2 linked regions of the Immundisolibacter sp. genome follow. The protein of the gene in region 1 interacts with the protein of each later gene in a pairwise test. Links are inferred from orthologs where the notes say so. Each region holds a gene or a part of one and is shown in the gene's direction. Other genes may lie near its edges.

Region 1 (5,607 bases):
GTGCCGGCCGCCCCGCAGCAGATGTGCCCGTCTGCCACCGGCTGCAGTTCGAAGCCTGCCCGGCGCAGCAGGCCCTCCACCACGCCGCCCAGGCGCTGGCCGTGTTGCAGCGTGCAGGGGCTCTGGAAGGCGATGCGCCGCGGCGCGCCGGGGGCCGGCGTGAGGAGCGATAGGTCTTCGGCGGCGAGCACTTGCGACAGGTCCCGCGCGCAGTCGGCAATTTTCTGCGCACGCTCGGCGTAAGCCGGATCATCGGCCAGCAGGCGGCCGTAGTCCTTGACCTGCACCGCGCAGCCGCTGGCGGTGACCACGATGGCTTCCGCGCCGGCTTGCAGCTGCGGCCACCAGGCGTCGATGTTGCGGCGCATGAAATCCCGCGCCTCGTCGGTGGCGGTCAGGTGGTGGCTGAGCGCGCCGCAGCAGCCGCTGCTGGCGATGACATCCAGTTGAATGCCGAGCCGATCCAGCACGCGCGCGGTGGCGGCGTTGATGCGCGGGTCGAGCGCGTCCTGCACGCAGCCGGCCAGCAGCAGCATGCGCCGCGCGTGGCGGCTGGTCGGCCGTGGCCCGGCTGCGCGGGCCGGCGGAATAAGGGCTTTCAGGCTGGCCGGCAACAGCGGGCGCGCCAGTCTGCCGAGTCCCAGCACGGCCGCAAAGCGGCCGGCGTGCGGCAAAACCAGGCGCAGACCCCAGCGCACAAGGCGCTCGCCGGGGCGGCGCGGCGCCGCCTGTTCGGCGACTTCGCGGCCGTAGTCCAACACGCGGCCGTACTCCACGCCCGCCGGGCAGGTGGTCTCGCAGGCGCGGCAGCTCAGGCAGCGATCAAGGTGCGTGCGCAGGCTGGGCGCGACCACGCCGGTCTCGATGGCGTCCTTGATCTGGTAGATGCGACCGCGCGGGCCGTCGAGCTCGTCGCGGCGAATCTGAAACGTCGGGCAGGTGACGTTGCAGAAGCCGCAGTGCACGCACTTGCGCACGATGCGCTCGACGGCGGCGCCCTCGGCGGTGGTACGCACGTGGTGCGGAAATTGCGTCTGCATGGAATCCCCCGCTGAGTCTGGCGCCGCCAGAAGGCCCGACGGCGCGTAGCCGCGAACCTTAGGGGGAAGCGCGGAACAAATCCATCCCGGAGTTCGCGGCGCCCGGCAGCGGTGAAAAGCAGTGCAGGAGCGCAGCTGTGCTGCGCGATGCTTCGTACTTTGCGCCGTGCTTCGCACGCCCCGTACCATGGCCGGTTTGCAGCCGCCGCCCGTCGCAAGCCCACATCATGAGCAGCATTCCCGAAGGCCAGCCCGCCATCCGCATCCGCGGCGCGCGCACCCACAACCTGAAGAACATCGACCTCGATCTGCCACGCGACAAGCTGACGGTCATCACCGGCCCGTCGGGGTCCGGCAAGTCCTCGCTGGCCTTCGACACGCTGTACGCGGAGGGCCAGCGCCGCTACGTGGAATCGTTGTCCGCCTACGCGCGCCAGTTCCTGTCGGTGATGGAAAAGCCGGACGTCGATCACATCGAGGGCCTGTCGCCGGCCATCTCGATCGAGCAGAAATCGACCTCCCACAACCCGCGCTCGACGGTCGGCACCATCACCGAGATTTACGACTACCTGCGCCTGCTGTACGCCCGCGTCGGCGAGCCGCAGTGCCCGGAGCACGGCGTGGTGCTGCGCGCGCAGACGGTCAGCCAGATGGTCGACACGCTGCTGGCGCTGCCCGAGGAAACGCGCGTCATGCTGCTGGCGCCGGTGGTCGCCGGGCGCAAGGGCGAGCACGCGCAGTTGATCGAGGGCCTGCGCGGGCGCGGCTACGTGCGGGCGCGCATCGACGGCGAGCTGGTGGAACTCGACCAGGCGCCGCCGCTGGATGGCAAGCGCAAGCACAACGTGGAGGTGGTGGTCGACCGGCTGCGCCTGCGCCCGGACGCGCAAAGCCGCCTGGCCGATTCGCTGGAAGCGGCGCTGGCGCTCGGCGACGGCATCGTCAAGGTGGCGTTTCTGGACCAGGACACGGCCGAGCTGCTGTTCTCGGCCCGCTTTGCCTGCCCGCACTGCGGCTACTCGCTGGCGGAGCTCGAACCGCGCCTGTTCTCGTTCAACAACCCGGCCGGCGCCTGTCCGGAGTGCGACGGCCTGGGGGTGGCGCAGTTCTTCGACCCGCAGCGCATCGTCGCCGATCCGAGCCTCAGCCTGGCCGCCGGCGCCATTCCCGGCTGGGACCGGCGCAATGCCTATTACATGCACATCCTGCAGGGCCTGGCCCGGCACTACGGCTTCGACATCGAAACGCCGTTCGAGGAACTGGCGCAGCTGCACCAGCAGGCGATCCTGTTCGGCAGCGGCGAGGAGCAAATCAACTTCACCTACGCCGGCCCGGACGGGCGCGGCAAGCGCAAGCGGCACGCCTTCGAAGGCATCGTCAACAACTTTGCCCGTCGCTACCGCGAGACCGACTCGAATGCCGTGCGCGAGCACCTGTCGCGCTTTCTGGGCAACCGGCTGTGCACCGCCTGTGGCGGCAGCCGGCTGCGGCGCGAGGCGCGCCACGTCTACATCGCCGGCCGGCCGCTGCCGGAGCTGGTGGTGCTGCCGGTGGGCCAGGCGCGGGCGTTTTTCAGCACGCTGGAACTGCCCGGCGCACGCGGCACCATCGCCCAGAAGATCCTGCGCGAGATCGAGGCCCGGCTGGGCTTTCTGGTCAACGTCGGCCTCGACTACCTGACCCTGGCCCGCTCGGCCGACACCCTGTCCGGCGGCGAAGCGCAGCGCATCCGCCTGGCCAGCCAGATCGGCGCCGGCCTGGTCGGCGTGCTGTACGTGCTGGACGAGCCGTCCATCGGCCTGCACCAGCGCGACAACCAGCGCCTGCTGTCCACGCTCACCTACCTTCGCGATCTGGGCAACACGGTGATCGTGATCGAGCATGACGAGGATGCCATGCGCCTGGCCGACCACCTGGTCGACATCGGCCCCGGCGCCGGCGTGCACGGCGGCTACATCATTGCCGAGGGCACGCCGGCCCAGATCATCGCCAACCCGGATTCGGTCACCGGCCAGTACCTGTCCGGCAAGCGCGCCATTGCCCTGCCGGCCACGCGCACGCCGCCCGACCCGCAGCGGGTTCTGCGCATCGAGGGCGCCAGCGGCAACAACCTGCGGGACGTGACGGTGGAAATCCCGCTCGGCCTGCTGACCTGCATCACCGGCGTGTCCGGCTCCGGCAAGTCCACGCTGATCAACGAGACGCTGTACAAGGCGGTGGCGCAGAAGCTGAACCAGGCGCGCGACGAGCCGGCCCCGTATCAGGCCATCCACGGCCTGGAACAGATCGACAAGGTGGTCAACATCGACCAAAGCCCGATCGGCAGAACACCCCGTTCGAATCCGGCCACTTACACCGGACTTTTCACGCCGATCCGCGAACTGATGGCCGGCACGCCGGAGGCGCGCGCCCGCGCCTACGGGCCGGGGCGTTTCAGCTTCAACGTGGCCGGTGGCCGCTGCGAGGCCTGCCAGGGCGACGGCATGCTCAAGGTCGAGATGCACTTCCTGGCCGACATTTACGTGCCGTGTGACATATGTCACGGCCAGCGCTACAACCGCGAGACTCTGGAGATTCAATACAAGGGCAGGAACATCCACCAGATTCTGGACATGACCATCGAACAGGCGGGCGAGTTCTTCAGCGCCGTGCCCATCGTCAAGCGCAAGCTCGACACGCTCAGCGCCGTCGGCCTGGGTTACGTGCGTCTGGGTCAGGCCGCCACCACCCTGTCCGGCGGCGAGGCGCAGCGCGTCAAGCTGTCGCGCGAACTATCCAAGCGCGACACCGGTCGCACTCTGTACATCCTGGACGAACCGACCACCGGCCTGCACTTCCAGGACATCGAGCTGCTGCTGGGCGTGCTCACGCGCCTGCGCGACGACGGCAACACGCTGGTGGTGATCGAGCACAACCTGGACGTGATCAAGACCGCCGACTGGCTGATCGATCTTGGCCCCGAGGGCGGCAGCGGCGGCGGCCAGATCCTGGCCTGCGGCACACCGGAAGACCTGGCGCTGGAACCGCACTCGCACACCGGGCGCTTTCTGGCGCCGCTGCTGGCGCGGCAGGCCAAAACATCCCAACGAGGCAAACGCAGCGCGTGAGCCCGACCCTCCCGGCCGGCGCCCCACTGCGCCCGCTGCAACGCGCCCTGGTCTACGCCAGCGCGTTTTTCGGCATCACCACCGAGTCGCTGATCGGCATGCTGCTGCCGCTGTGGGCACTCGACCGCGGCCTGCCACCGGCACAACTGGGCATTGCGGTGGCGCTGGCCTCGCTCAGCCCGCTGCTGCTGGCGGTGCCGGCGGGCGCGCTGTGCGACCGCTACGGCGACCGGCGAATCATGCTGTGGGCGGGTCTCGGCGCCGGCCTGACGGCGGCCCTGTATCCGCTGGCCGGCGGCTTCCTGAGCGCCTGTGGCCTGCAGTTGCTGGGCGGACTGGCGCGCAGCATGAGCTGGCTGTCGGCGCAGTCCTACGCCATCCGCGCCACGCCAACCGGCGAGCGCAACAGCTTCATGGGCCGATTTTCCTTTGCCGGCAGCATCGGCATGTTGCTGGCGCCGCTGGCGGCCGGCGCGCTGGTCAGCTGGCAGGGCTTGGGCGCCGGTTTCCTGCTGATGGCCATGTGGGGCGGACTGCTGACGCTGGTGGCCCTGCCCCTGCCCGACATCCGCGAACACGAGCGCGTCGGCACGCTGTGGCAGGTGACCGGCGGCGCCTATCGACAGGCCTTGCCGCTGCTGTGGCAGGCGCCGCTGCTGATCGTCATGCTGCTCACCCTGCTGCGGCTGTCGTCAGCCGCCGTCAATGCGTCGTTCTACCCGGTGCACCTGGACCAGATCGGCTTCTCGGCGGCGCGCATCGGCTTCATGTTTGCCTGCATCAATGGGGCGGTTTCGGTCGGTTCGCTCATGGCCGCACAGCTCATCCGGCGCAGTTCCATGACCGCGGTACTGTTCGGGTCCATCGTGCTGGCCACCTTGTCCATCAGCGCGGTACCGCTCGTAACCGCCCCGCTCGCGGTCGGGCTGCTGAGCGCCCTGCATGGCCTGGGCCTGGGCCTCAGCCTGCCGACGCTGCTGGCCGCCATCGGCCGTCAGACCGCCCCCAGCCAGCGCGGGCTGGTAATCGGCCTGCGCACGCTGTTCAACCGGCTGGGCTACTTCGCCGTGCCGGTGCTGCTGGGCGGGCTGGTGCACGGGCTGGGCCTGAAGGGCGCGTTTCTGGCCACCGGCGCGCTGCTGCTGGCGGGCCTGGCCGGCACCTACGCCTACCTGCGCCGCAGTCGCCTCACGTACGATTGATCGCCGCACGCAACACGGCGGCGCCATTCACCCACCCGAGGAGAGCCTTGTCATGACCGTCGTATTCGGTGCCCCGATTTCCCCGTTCGTGCGCAAGGTGCGCGTCGCGCTGGCGGAAAAGAACATCCCGTACGAGCTGAATCCGGTGTTCCCAGGCAGCGACGACCCCGAGTTCCGGGCCCTGAGCCCGTTCGGCAAGGTGCCGGCCTTTCGCGACGAGCACGTCGGCCTGGCCGATTCGAGCGTGATCTGCGCCTA
Region 2 (5,148 bases), on another replicon or contig:
GCTGCCGGGCACCAGGGCGACCTCGGCCTTTTCCATCAGCCAGGCGGCGAACTCGACGTCGTCGCTGACCCCCGGCGTGGCGGCGATGGCGTCGGCCACGCTGAAGAAGCAGTAGAACGCCCCGTCGGCCGGCGCGCAGCGGATGCCCTTGATGTCGTTCAGCGCCGCCACCACGAAGTCGTGGCGCTGCTTGAAGGCAGTGTTCATCTGCTGGATGAAGCCCTGATCGCCTTCCAGGGCGGCCTGCGCCGCCACCTGCGAGATGGAACAGGCGTTGGACGTGCTCTGCGACTGGATCTTGGCCATCTCGCTGATGACGCGGGCATCACCGGCGGCGTAGCCGATGCGCCAGCCGGTCATCGAATACGCCTTCGAGACGCCGTTGAGCACCATCGTGCGCTCGTACAGCGCCGGGCAGGCGTTCAGGATGTTGCGAAACGGCGCGCCGTCCCAGCGGATGTGCTCGTACATGTCGTCGCTGGCGATCCACACCTGCGGGTGGCGCAGCAGCACCTCGGCCAGGGCGGCCAGTTCGGCTTCCGAATAGACGCTGCCGGTGGGATTCGACGGGCTGTTGAGCACCAGCAGTTTGGTGCGCGACGTGATGGCCGCCTCCAGCTGCGCCGGGCTGATCTTGAAGTGGCCGTCCAGATCGGTTTGCAGGATCACCGGCGTGGCGCCGGCCAGCAGCACGATGTCCGGATAGGACACCCAGTACGGCGCCGGGATGATGACCTCGTCGCCCTCCTCCAGCAGCACCTGCGCCAGGTTGTAGAAGCTCTGCTTGCCGCCGGACGAGACCAGAATCTGCGCCGGCTGGTAGCTGAGACCGTTCTCGCGCGCGAACTTGTCGACGATGGCGCGGCGCAACTCGGGCGTGCCCTCGACCGCCGTGTATTTGGTGAAGCCGCGGTCGATGGCGGCCTTGGCGGCGTCCTTGATGTGCTGCGGCGTGTCGAAATCCGGCTCGCCGGCGCCCAGGCCAATCACCTTGCGCCCGGCGGCCTGCAGCTCCTTGGCCTTGGCGGTGACGGCCATGGTGGCGGACGGCTTGATGGCGGCGACGCGGGCGGCGAGCTTGAGTTCCACGGTGGTTACCCCGATATGGGCAGACGGCAAAAAAAGGGCGGCTAATATACGAGTTTGCCCGCCGCCAGCGTACCCCATGAGCCAACCGTTCCAACTCGTCAGTCCCTACGCGCCGGCCGGCGACCAGCCGCAGGCCATCGCCCGCCTGATCGAGGGGCTGCAGGCCGGCGAGGACGCGCAGGTGCTGCTGGGCGTCACCGGCTCGGGCAAGACCTTCACCATTGCCAACGTCATCCAGGCGGTGCAGCGCCCGACCATGGTGCTGGCGCACAACAAGACCCTGGCGGCGCAGTTGTACGCGGAGTTCCGGGATTTCTTTCCGCACAACGCGGTCGAGTACTTCGTCTCCTACTACGACTACTACCAACCGGAAGCCTACGTGCCGGCGTCCGACACCTATATCGAGAAGGACGCCTCCATCAACGCGCAGATCGAGCAGCTGCGCCTGTCCGCCACCAAGGCGGTGCTGGAGCGGCGCGACGTGATCGTGGTGGCGTCGGTGTCGGCCATCTACGGCCTGGGCGACCCGCGCATGTACCTGAGCATGGTGCTGCACCTGTCGCGCGGCGAGCGCATCGACCAGCGCGCCATCCTGCGCCGCCTGGCCGAGCTCCAGTACACGCGCAACGACCTGAACCTAACGCGCGGCACCTACCGCGTGCGCGGCGAGATCATCGACGTGTTCCCGGCCGAGTCGGAGACCGACGCCGTGCGCATCGAGCTGTTCGATGACGAAATCGAGTCGCTGGCCTACTTCGACCCGCTGACCGGCGCCATCCAGCGCCGCGTGCCGCGCCTGACCATCTACCCCAAGACCCACTACGTCACGCCCAAGGACACCATCCGCGCGGCAGTGGAGCAGATTCGCCAGGAACTTGGCCCGCGCCTGACCGCCCTGCGCGCCGCCGGCAAGCTGCTGGAAGCCCAGCGCCTGGAGGAGCGCACGCGCTTCGATATGGAGATGCTGCAGGAGCTCGGCTACTGCTCCGGCATCGAGAACTACTCGCGCTACCTGTCGGGCCGCGGCCCCGGCGAGGCGCCGCCGACCCTGTTCGACTACCTGCCGCCCGACGCCCTGCTGGTGGTGGACGAGGCGCACGTCATGACCCCGCAGCTGCGCGCCATGTACCGCGGCGACCGCTCGCGCAAGGAAGTGCTGGTCGACTACGGCTTTCGCCTGCCCTCGGCGCTGGACAATCGGCCGCTGAAGTTCGAGGAATGGGAGCGCCTGGCGCCGCAGACCATCTTCGTTTCCGCCACGCCGGGGCCGTACGAACTCGGCCGCACGTCCACCGTCATCGAACAGGTGGTGCGCCCGACCGGCCTGGTCGACCCGGAGGTCGAAATCCGGCCGGTGGCCACGCAGGTGGACGACCTGCTGTCGGAAATTACCCGCTGCGCGGCCGCCGACCAGCGCGTGCTGATCACCACGCTGACCAAGCGCATGGCCGAGGACCTGACCGAGTACCTGTCCGAGCACGGCGTGCGTGTGCGCTACCTGCACGCCGACGTCGAGACCGTGGAACGGTCCGAGATCATCCGCGACCTGCGCCTGGGCGCCTTCGACGCGCTGGTCGGCATCAACCTGCTGCGCGAGGGCCTGGACATGCCCGAAGTGGCCCTGGTGGCCATCCTGGACGCCGACAAGGAAGGCTTCCTGCGTTCCGAACAGTCGCTGATCCAGACCATCGGCCGCGCCGCGCGCAACCTGAACGGCCGGGCCATCCTGTACGCCGACCGCATCACCGGCTCCATGCAGCGCGCCCTGGCCGAGACCGACCGCCGCCGCGCCAAGCAGATCGCCTACAACGCCGAGCACGGCATCACCCCGCGCGGCGTGCAAAAGGCCGTCGGCGAACTGCTCGACATCGGCCGCAAGGAACCGGCCCAGGAACGCCGCCGGGTGGCCAAGGTGGCCGAAGACGCCGCCGATTACGGCGCCATGTCGCCGCGCCAGATCGGCCAGCTCATCGCCCGCCTGGAACAGGACATGTACCGCCACGCCGAGAACCTGGAATTCGAACAGGCGGCGCAGGTGCGCGATCGCATCCACGCCATCCGCGAGCTGGCCCTGCGCGGCGGGGCGGTGGATGTCGTCCTGCCGTAACTCAACGGACGGGGCCCCGCTCGTGGGGCTCAAGGAAACGCTTGCGTCTTGACGCTCCCCCATCCCCAGGGGAACGTTCCCGGCTCGACGGTTGCTACCACTCGGTGTCCGGGTCGTGGGGCCTGCAGGCCGGCGCGCAGTCGTACGGTTAGGTGGTGTTTCTGGTGACCGGCGCGGCGCTGAACCACCTGCGTGAGACGAAGGGCTGGGTGCTCGGCGTCGGGCCGACGCCGGTGCTGGTCGACGAGGGAGCAGCCAAGAATCTGTCTACCTCCACGCTCAAGGATGATGCGTATGCCTTCAGCTTCAGCCAGCAGGGGCTGATGGCGGGGCTCACCATCGGGGACACGAAGATATCCCGCATCGAGCGCTGACGGCCGTTGATGCCGGGCCGCGGGGCGGGACCCGGCCCGCGTGTCTGACCGCTCAGCCGACCGTCGGCAGCCGCTTCAGCGCGTCCGCGATGGCGGTTTCGGGGTAGTCGTAATCGCGCAGTTCCCCGGCGAAATAGCGGTCATACGAGGCCATGTCGAAATGGCCGTGGCCGGACAGGTTGAAAAGGATCACCCGCGGCTCGCCGGCCTGTTTCGCCTCCAGTGCTTCGTCGATGGCGGCGCGGATGGCGTGGTTGGACTCCGGCGCCGGGATGATGCCCTCGCTGCGGGCGAACAGCACGCCGGCCTCGAAGGTGGCCAGCTGCGGCACGGCGCGTGCCTCGACGATGCCGGCGTGGCGCAGCTGCGCCACCAGCGGCGCGCTGCCGTGGTAGCGCAGGCCGCCGGCGTGGATGCCGGGCGGCACGAAATCGTGCCCCAGCGTATACATGCGCATGATGGGTGTGAGGCCCGCCGTATCGCCATAGTCGTAGGCATAGGCGCCGCGCGTCAGCGTGGGGCAGGACGCCGGCTCCACCGCCAGCAGGCGCACCTGCCGGCCGGCGGCCTTGTCGGCCACGAACGGAAATGCCAGCCCGGCAAAGTTCGATCCGCCGCCGCAGGGGGCGATCACCACATCCGGATAATCGCCGGCCAGCGCCATCTGCGTCTTCGCCTCCAGGCCGATCACGGTCTGGTGCAGCATGACGTGGTTCAGCACGGAGCCGAGCGCGTAGTTGGTGTCGGCGCGGCCGGCAGCTTCCTCGACCGCCTCGCTGATCGCCATGCCCAGCGAGCCCGGCGAGTCGGGGTCTTGTTGCAGCATCGCCCGGCCGGCGGCGGTGTGCGGACTGGGGCTGGCGATGACCTCGGCGCCCCAGGTGCGCATCATCGAGCGGCGGTGCGGCTTCTGGTCGTAGCTGACGCGCACCATGTACACGCGCACCTCGACGCCCAGCATCTGGCCGGCCATGGCCAGCGACGAGCCCCACTGCCCGGCGCCGGTTTCGGTGGTCAGGCGCTGCACGCCGGCCTGCGCGTTGTACCAGGCCTGCGGCACCGCGGTGTTGGGCTTGTGTGAGCCGGCCGGGCTGACGCCCTCGTACTTGTAGTAGAGCCGTGCCGGGGTGCCCAATGCCTGCTCCAGGCGGTGCGCGCGGTACAGCGGCGCCGGCCGCCACAGGCGGTAGATGTCGCGCACCGCGTCCGGAATCGGCAGCCAGCGCTGGGCGGACATCTCCTGCTCGATCAGGGCTGGCGGGAAGATGGCCGACAGCGCATCCGGCGCCAGAATCTTTCCGTCCGGTCCGCGCGGCGGCTCGGGCGGGGCCGGAAAATCCGCTACCACGTTGTACCAGTGGGTCGGGATGGCCGACTCGGGCAGCAGGAACTTGGTATCGGTCATGGCGTGTTCTCCCCTGCGGCGTGAGGCCGGAACATATGCCGGAACACGGCCTGAGCGCCACTGCGCCCGGCGGCAGCCGCATCCACCGGCCGGTCGTGACGGGCTTCCCGGCGATTCTGCCGGCGGCGCCATGAAGCCCGCCTGTGGGCGGTTGCGTTGTCGCCGGGGCGGCC

What was found. Proteins that work in one complex are often made in the same cells at the same time.
Region 2: the proteins of uvrA (region 1) and uvrB interact in binary tests that used the Escherichia coli proteins (3 or more experiments, as listed by UniProt). The link is inferred for Immundisolibacter sp. from one-to-one orthologs.

Annotation. Positions count from the first base shown.
Region 1 is NZ_JACIZD010000021.1:2,360-7,966, reverse strand. What follows is about bases 922-4,347. They hold uvrA (excinuclease ABC subunit UvrA), read left to right. Parts: upstream 922-1,267; coding sequence 1,268-4,147; downstream 4,148-4,347. Other genes in these bases: H5U26_RS14065 (MFS transporter), read left to right, coding at 4,144-4,347; glcF (glycolate oxidase subunit GlcF), read right to left, coding at 922-1,040. Outside these bases: more of glcF, read right to left, coding at 1-921; more of H5U26_RS14065, read left to right, coding at 4,348-5,349; H5U26_RS14060 (glutathione S-transferase family protein), read left to right, coding at 5,402-5,607. UniProt on the Escherichia coli protein: The UvrABC repair system catalyzes the recognition and processing of DNA lesions. UvrA is an ATPase and a DNA-binding protein. A damage recognition complex composed of 2 UvrA and 2 UvrB subunits scans DNA for abnormalities.
Region 2 is NZ_JACIZD010000011.1:13,328-18,475, forward strand. Bases 714-3,680 are described here. They hold uvrB (excinuclease ABC subunit UvrB), read left to right. Parts: upstream 714-1,165; coding sequence 1,166-3,196; downstream 3,197-3,680. Other genes in these bases: H5U26_RS11300 (pyridoxal phosphate-dependent aminotransferase), read right to left, coding at 714-1,089; H5U26_RS11315 (TrpB-like pyridoxal phosphate-dependent enzyme), read right to left, coding at 3,623-3,680. Outside these bases: more of H5U26_RS11300, read right to left, coding at 1-713; more of H5U26_RS11315, read right to left, coding at 3,681-4,975. UniProt on the Escherichia coli protein: The UvrABC repair system catalyzes the recognition and processing of DNA lesions. A damage recognition complex composed of 2 UvrA and 2 UvrB subunits scans DNA for abnormalities.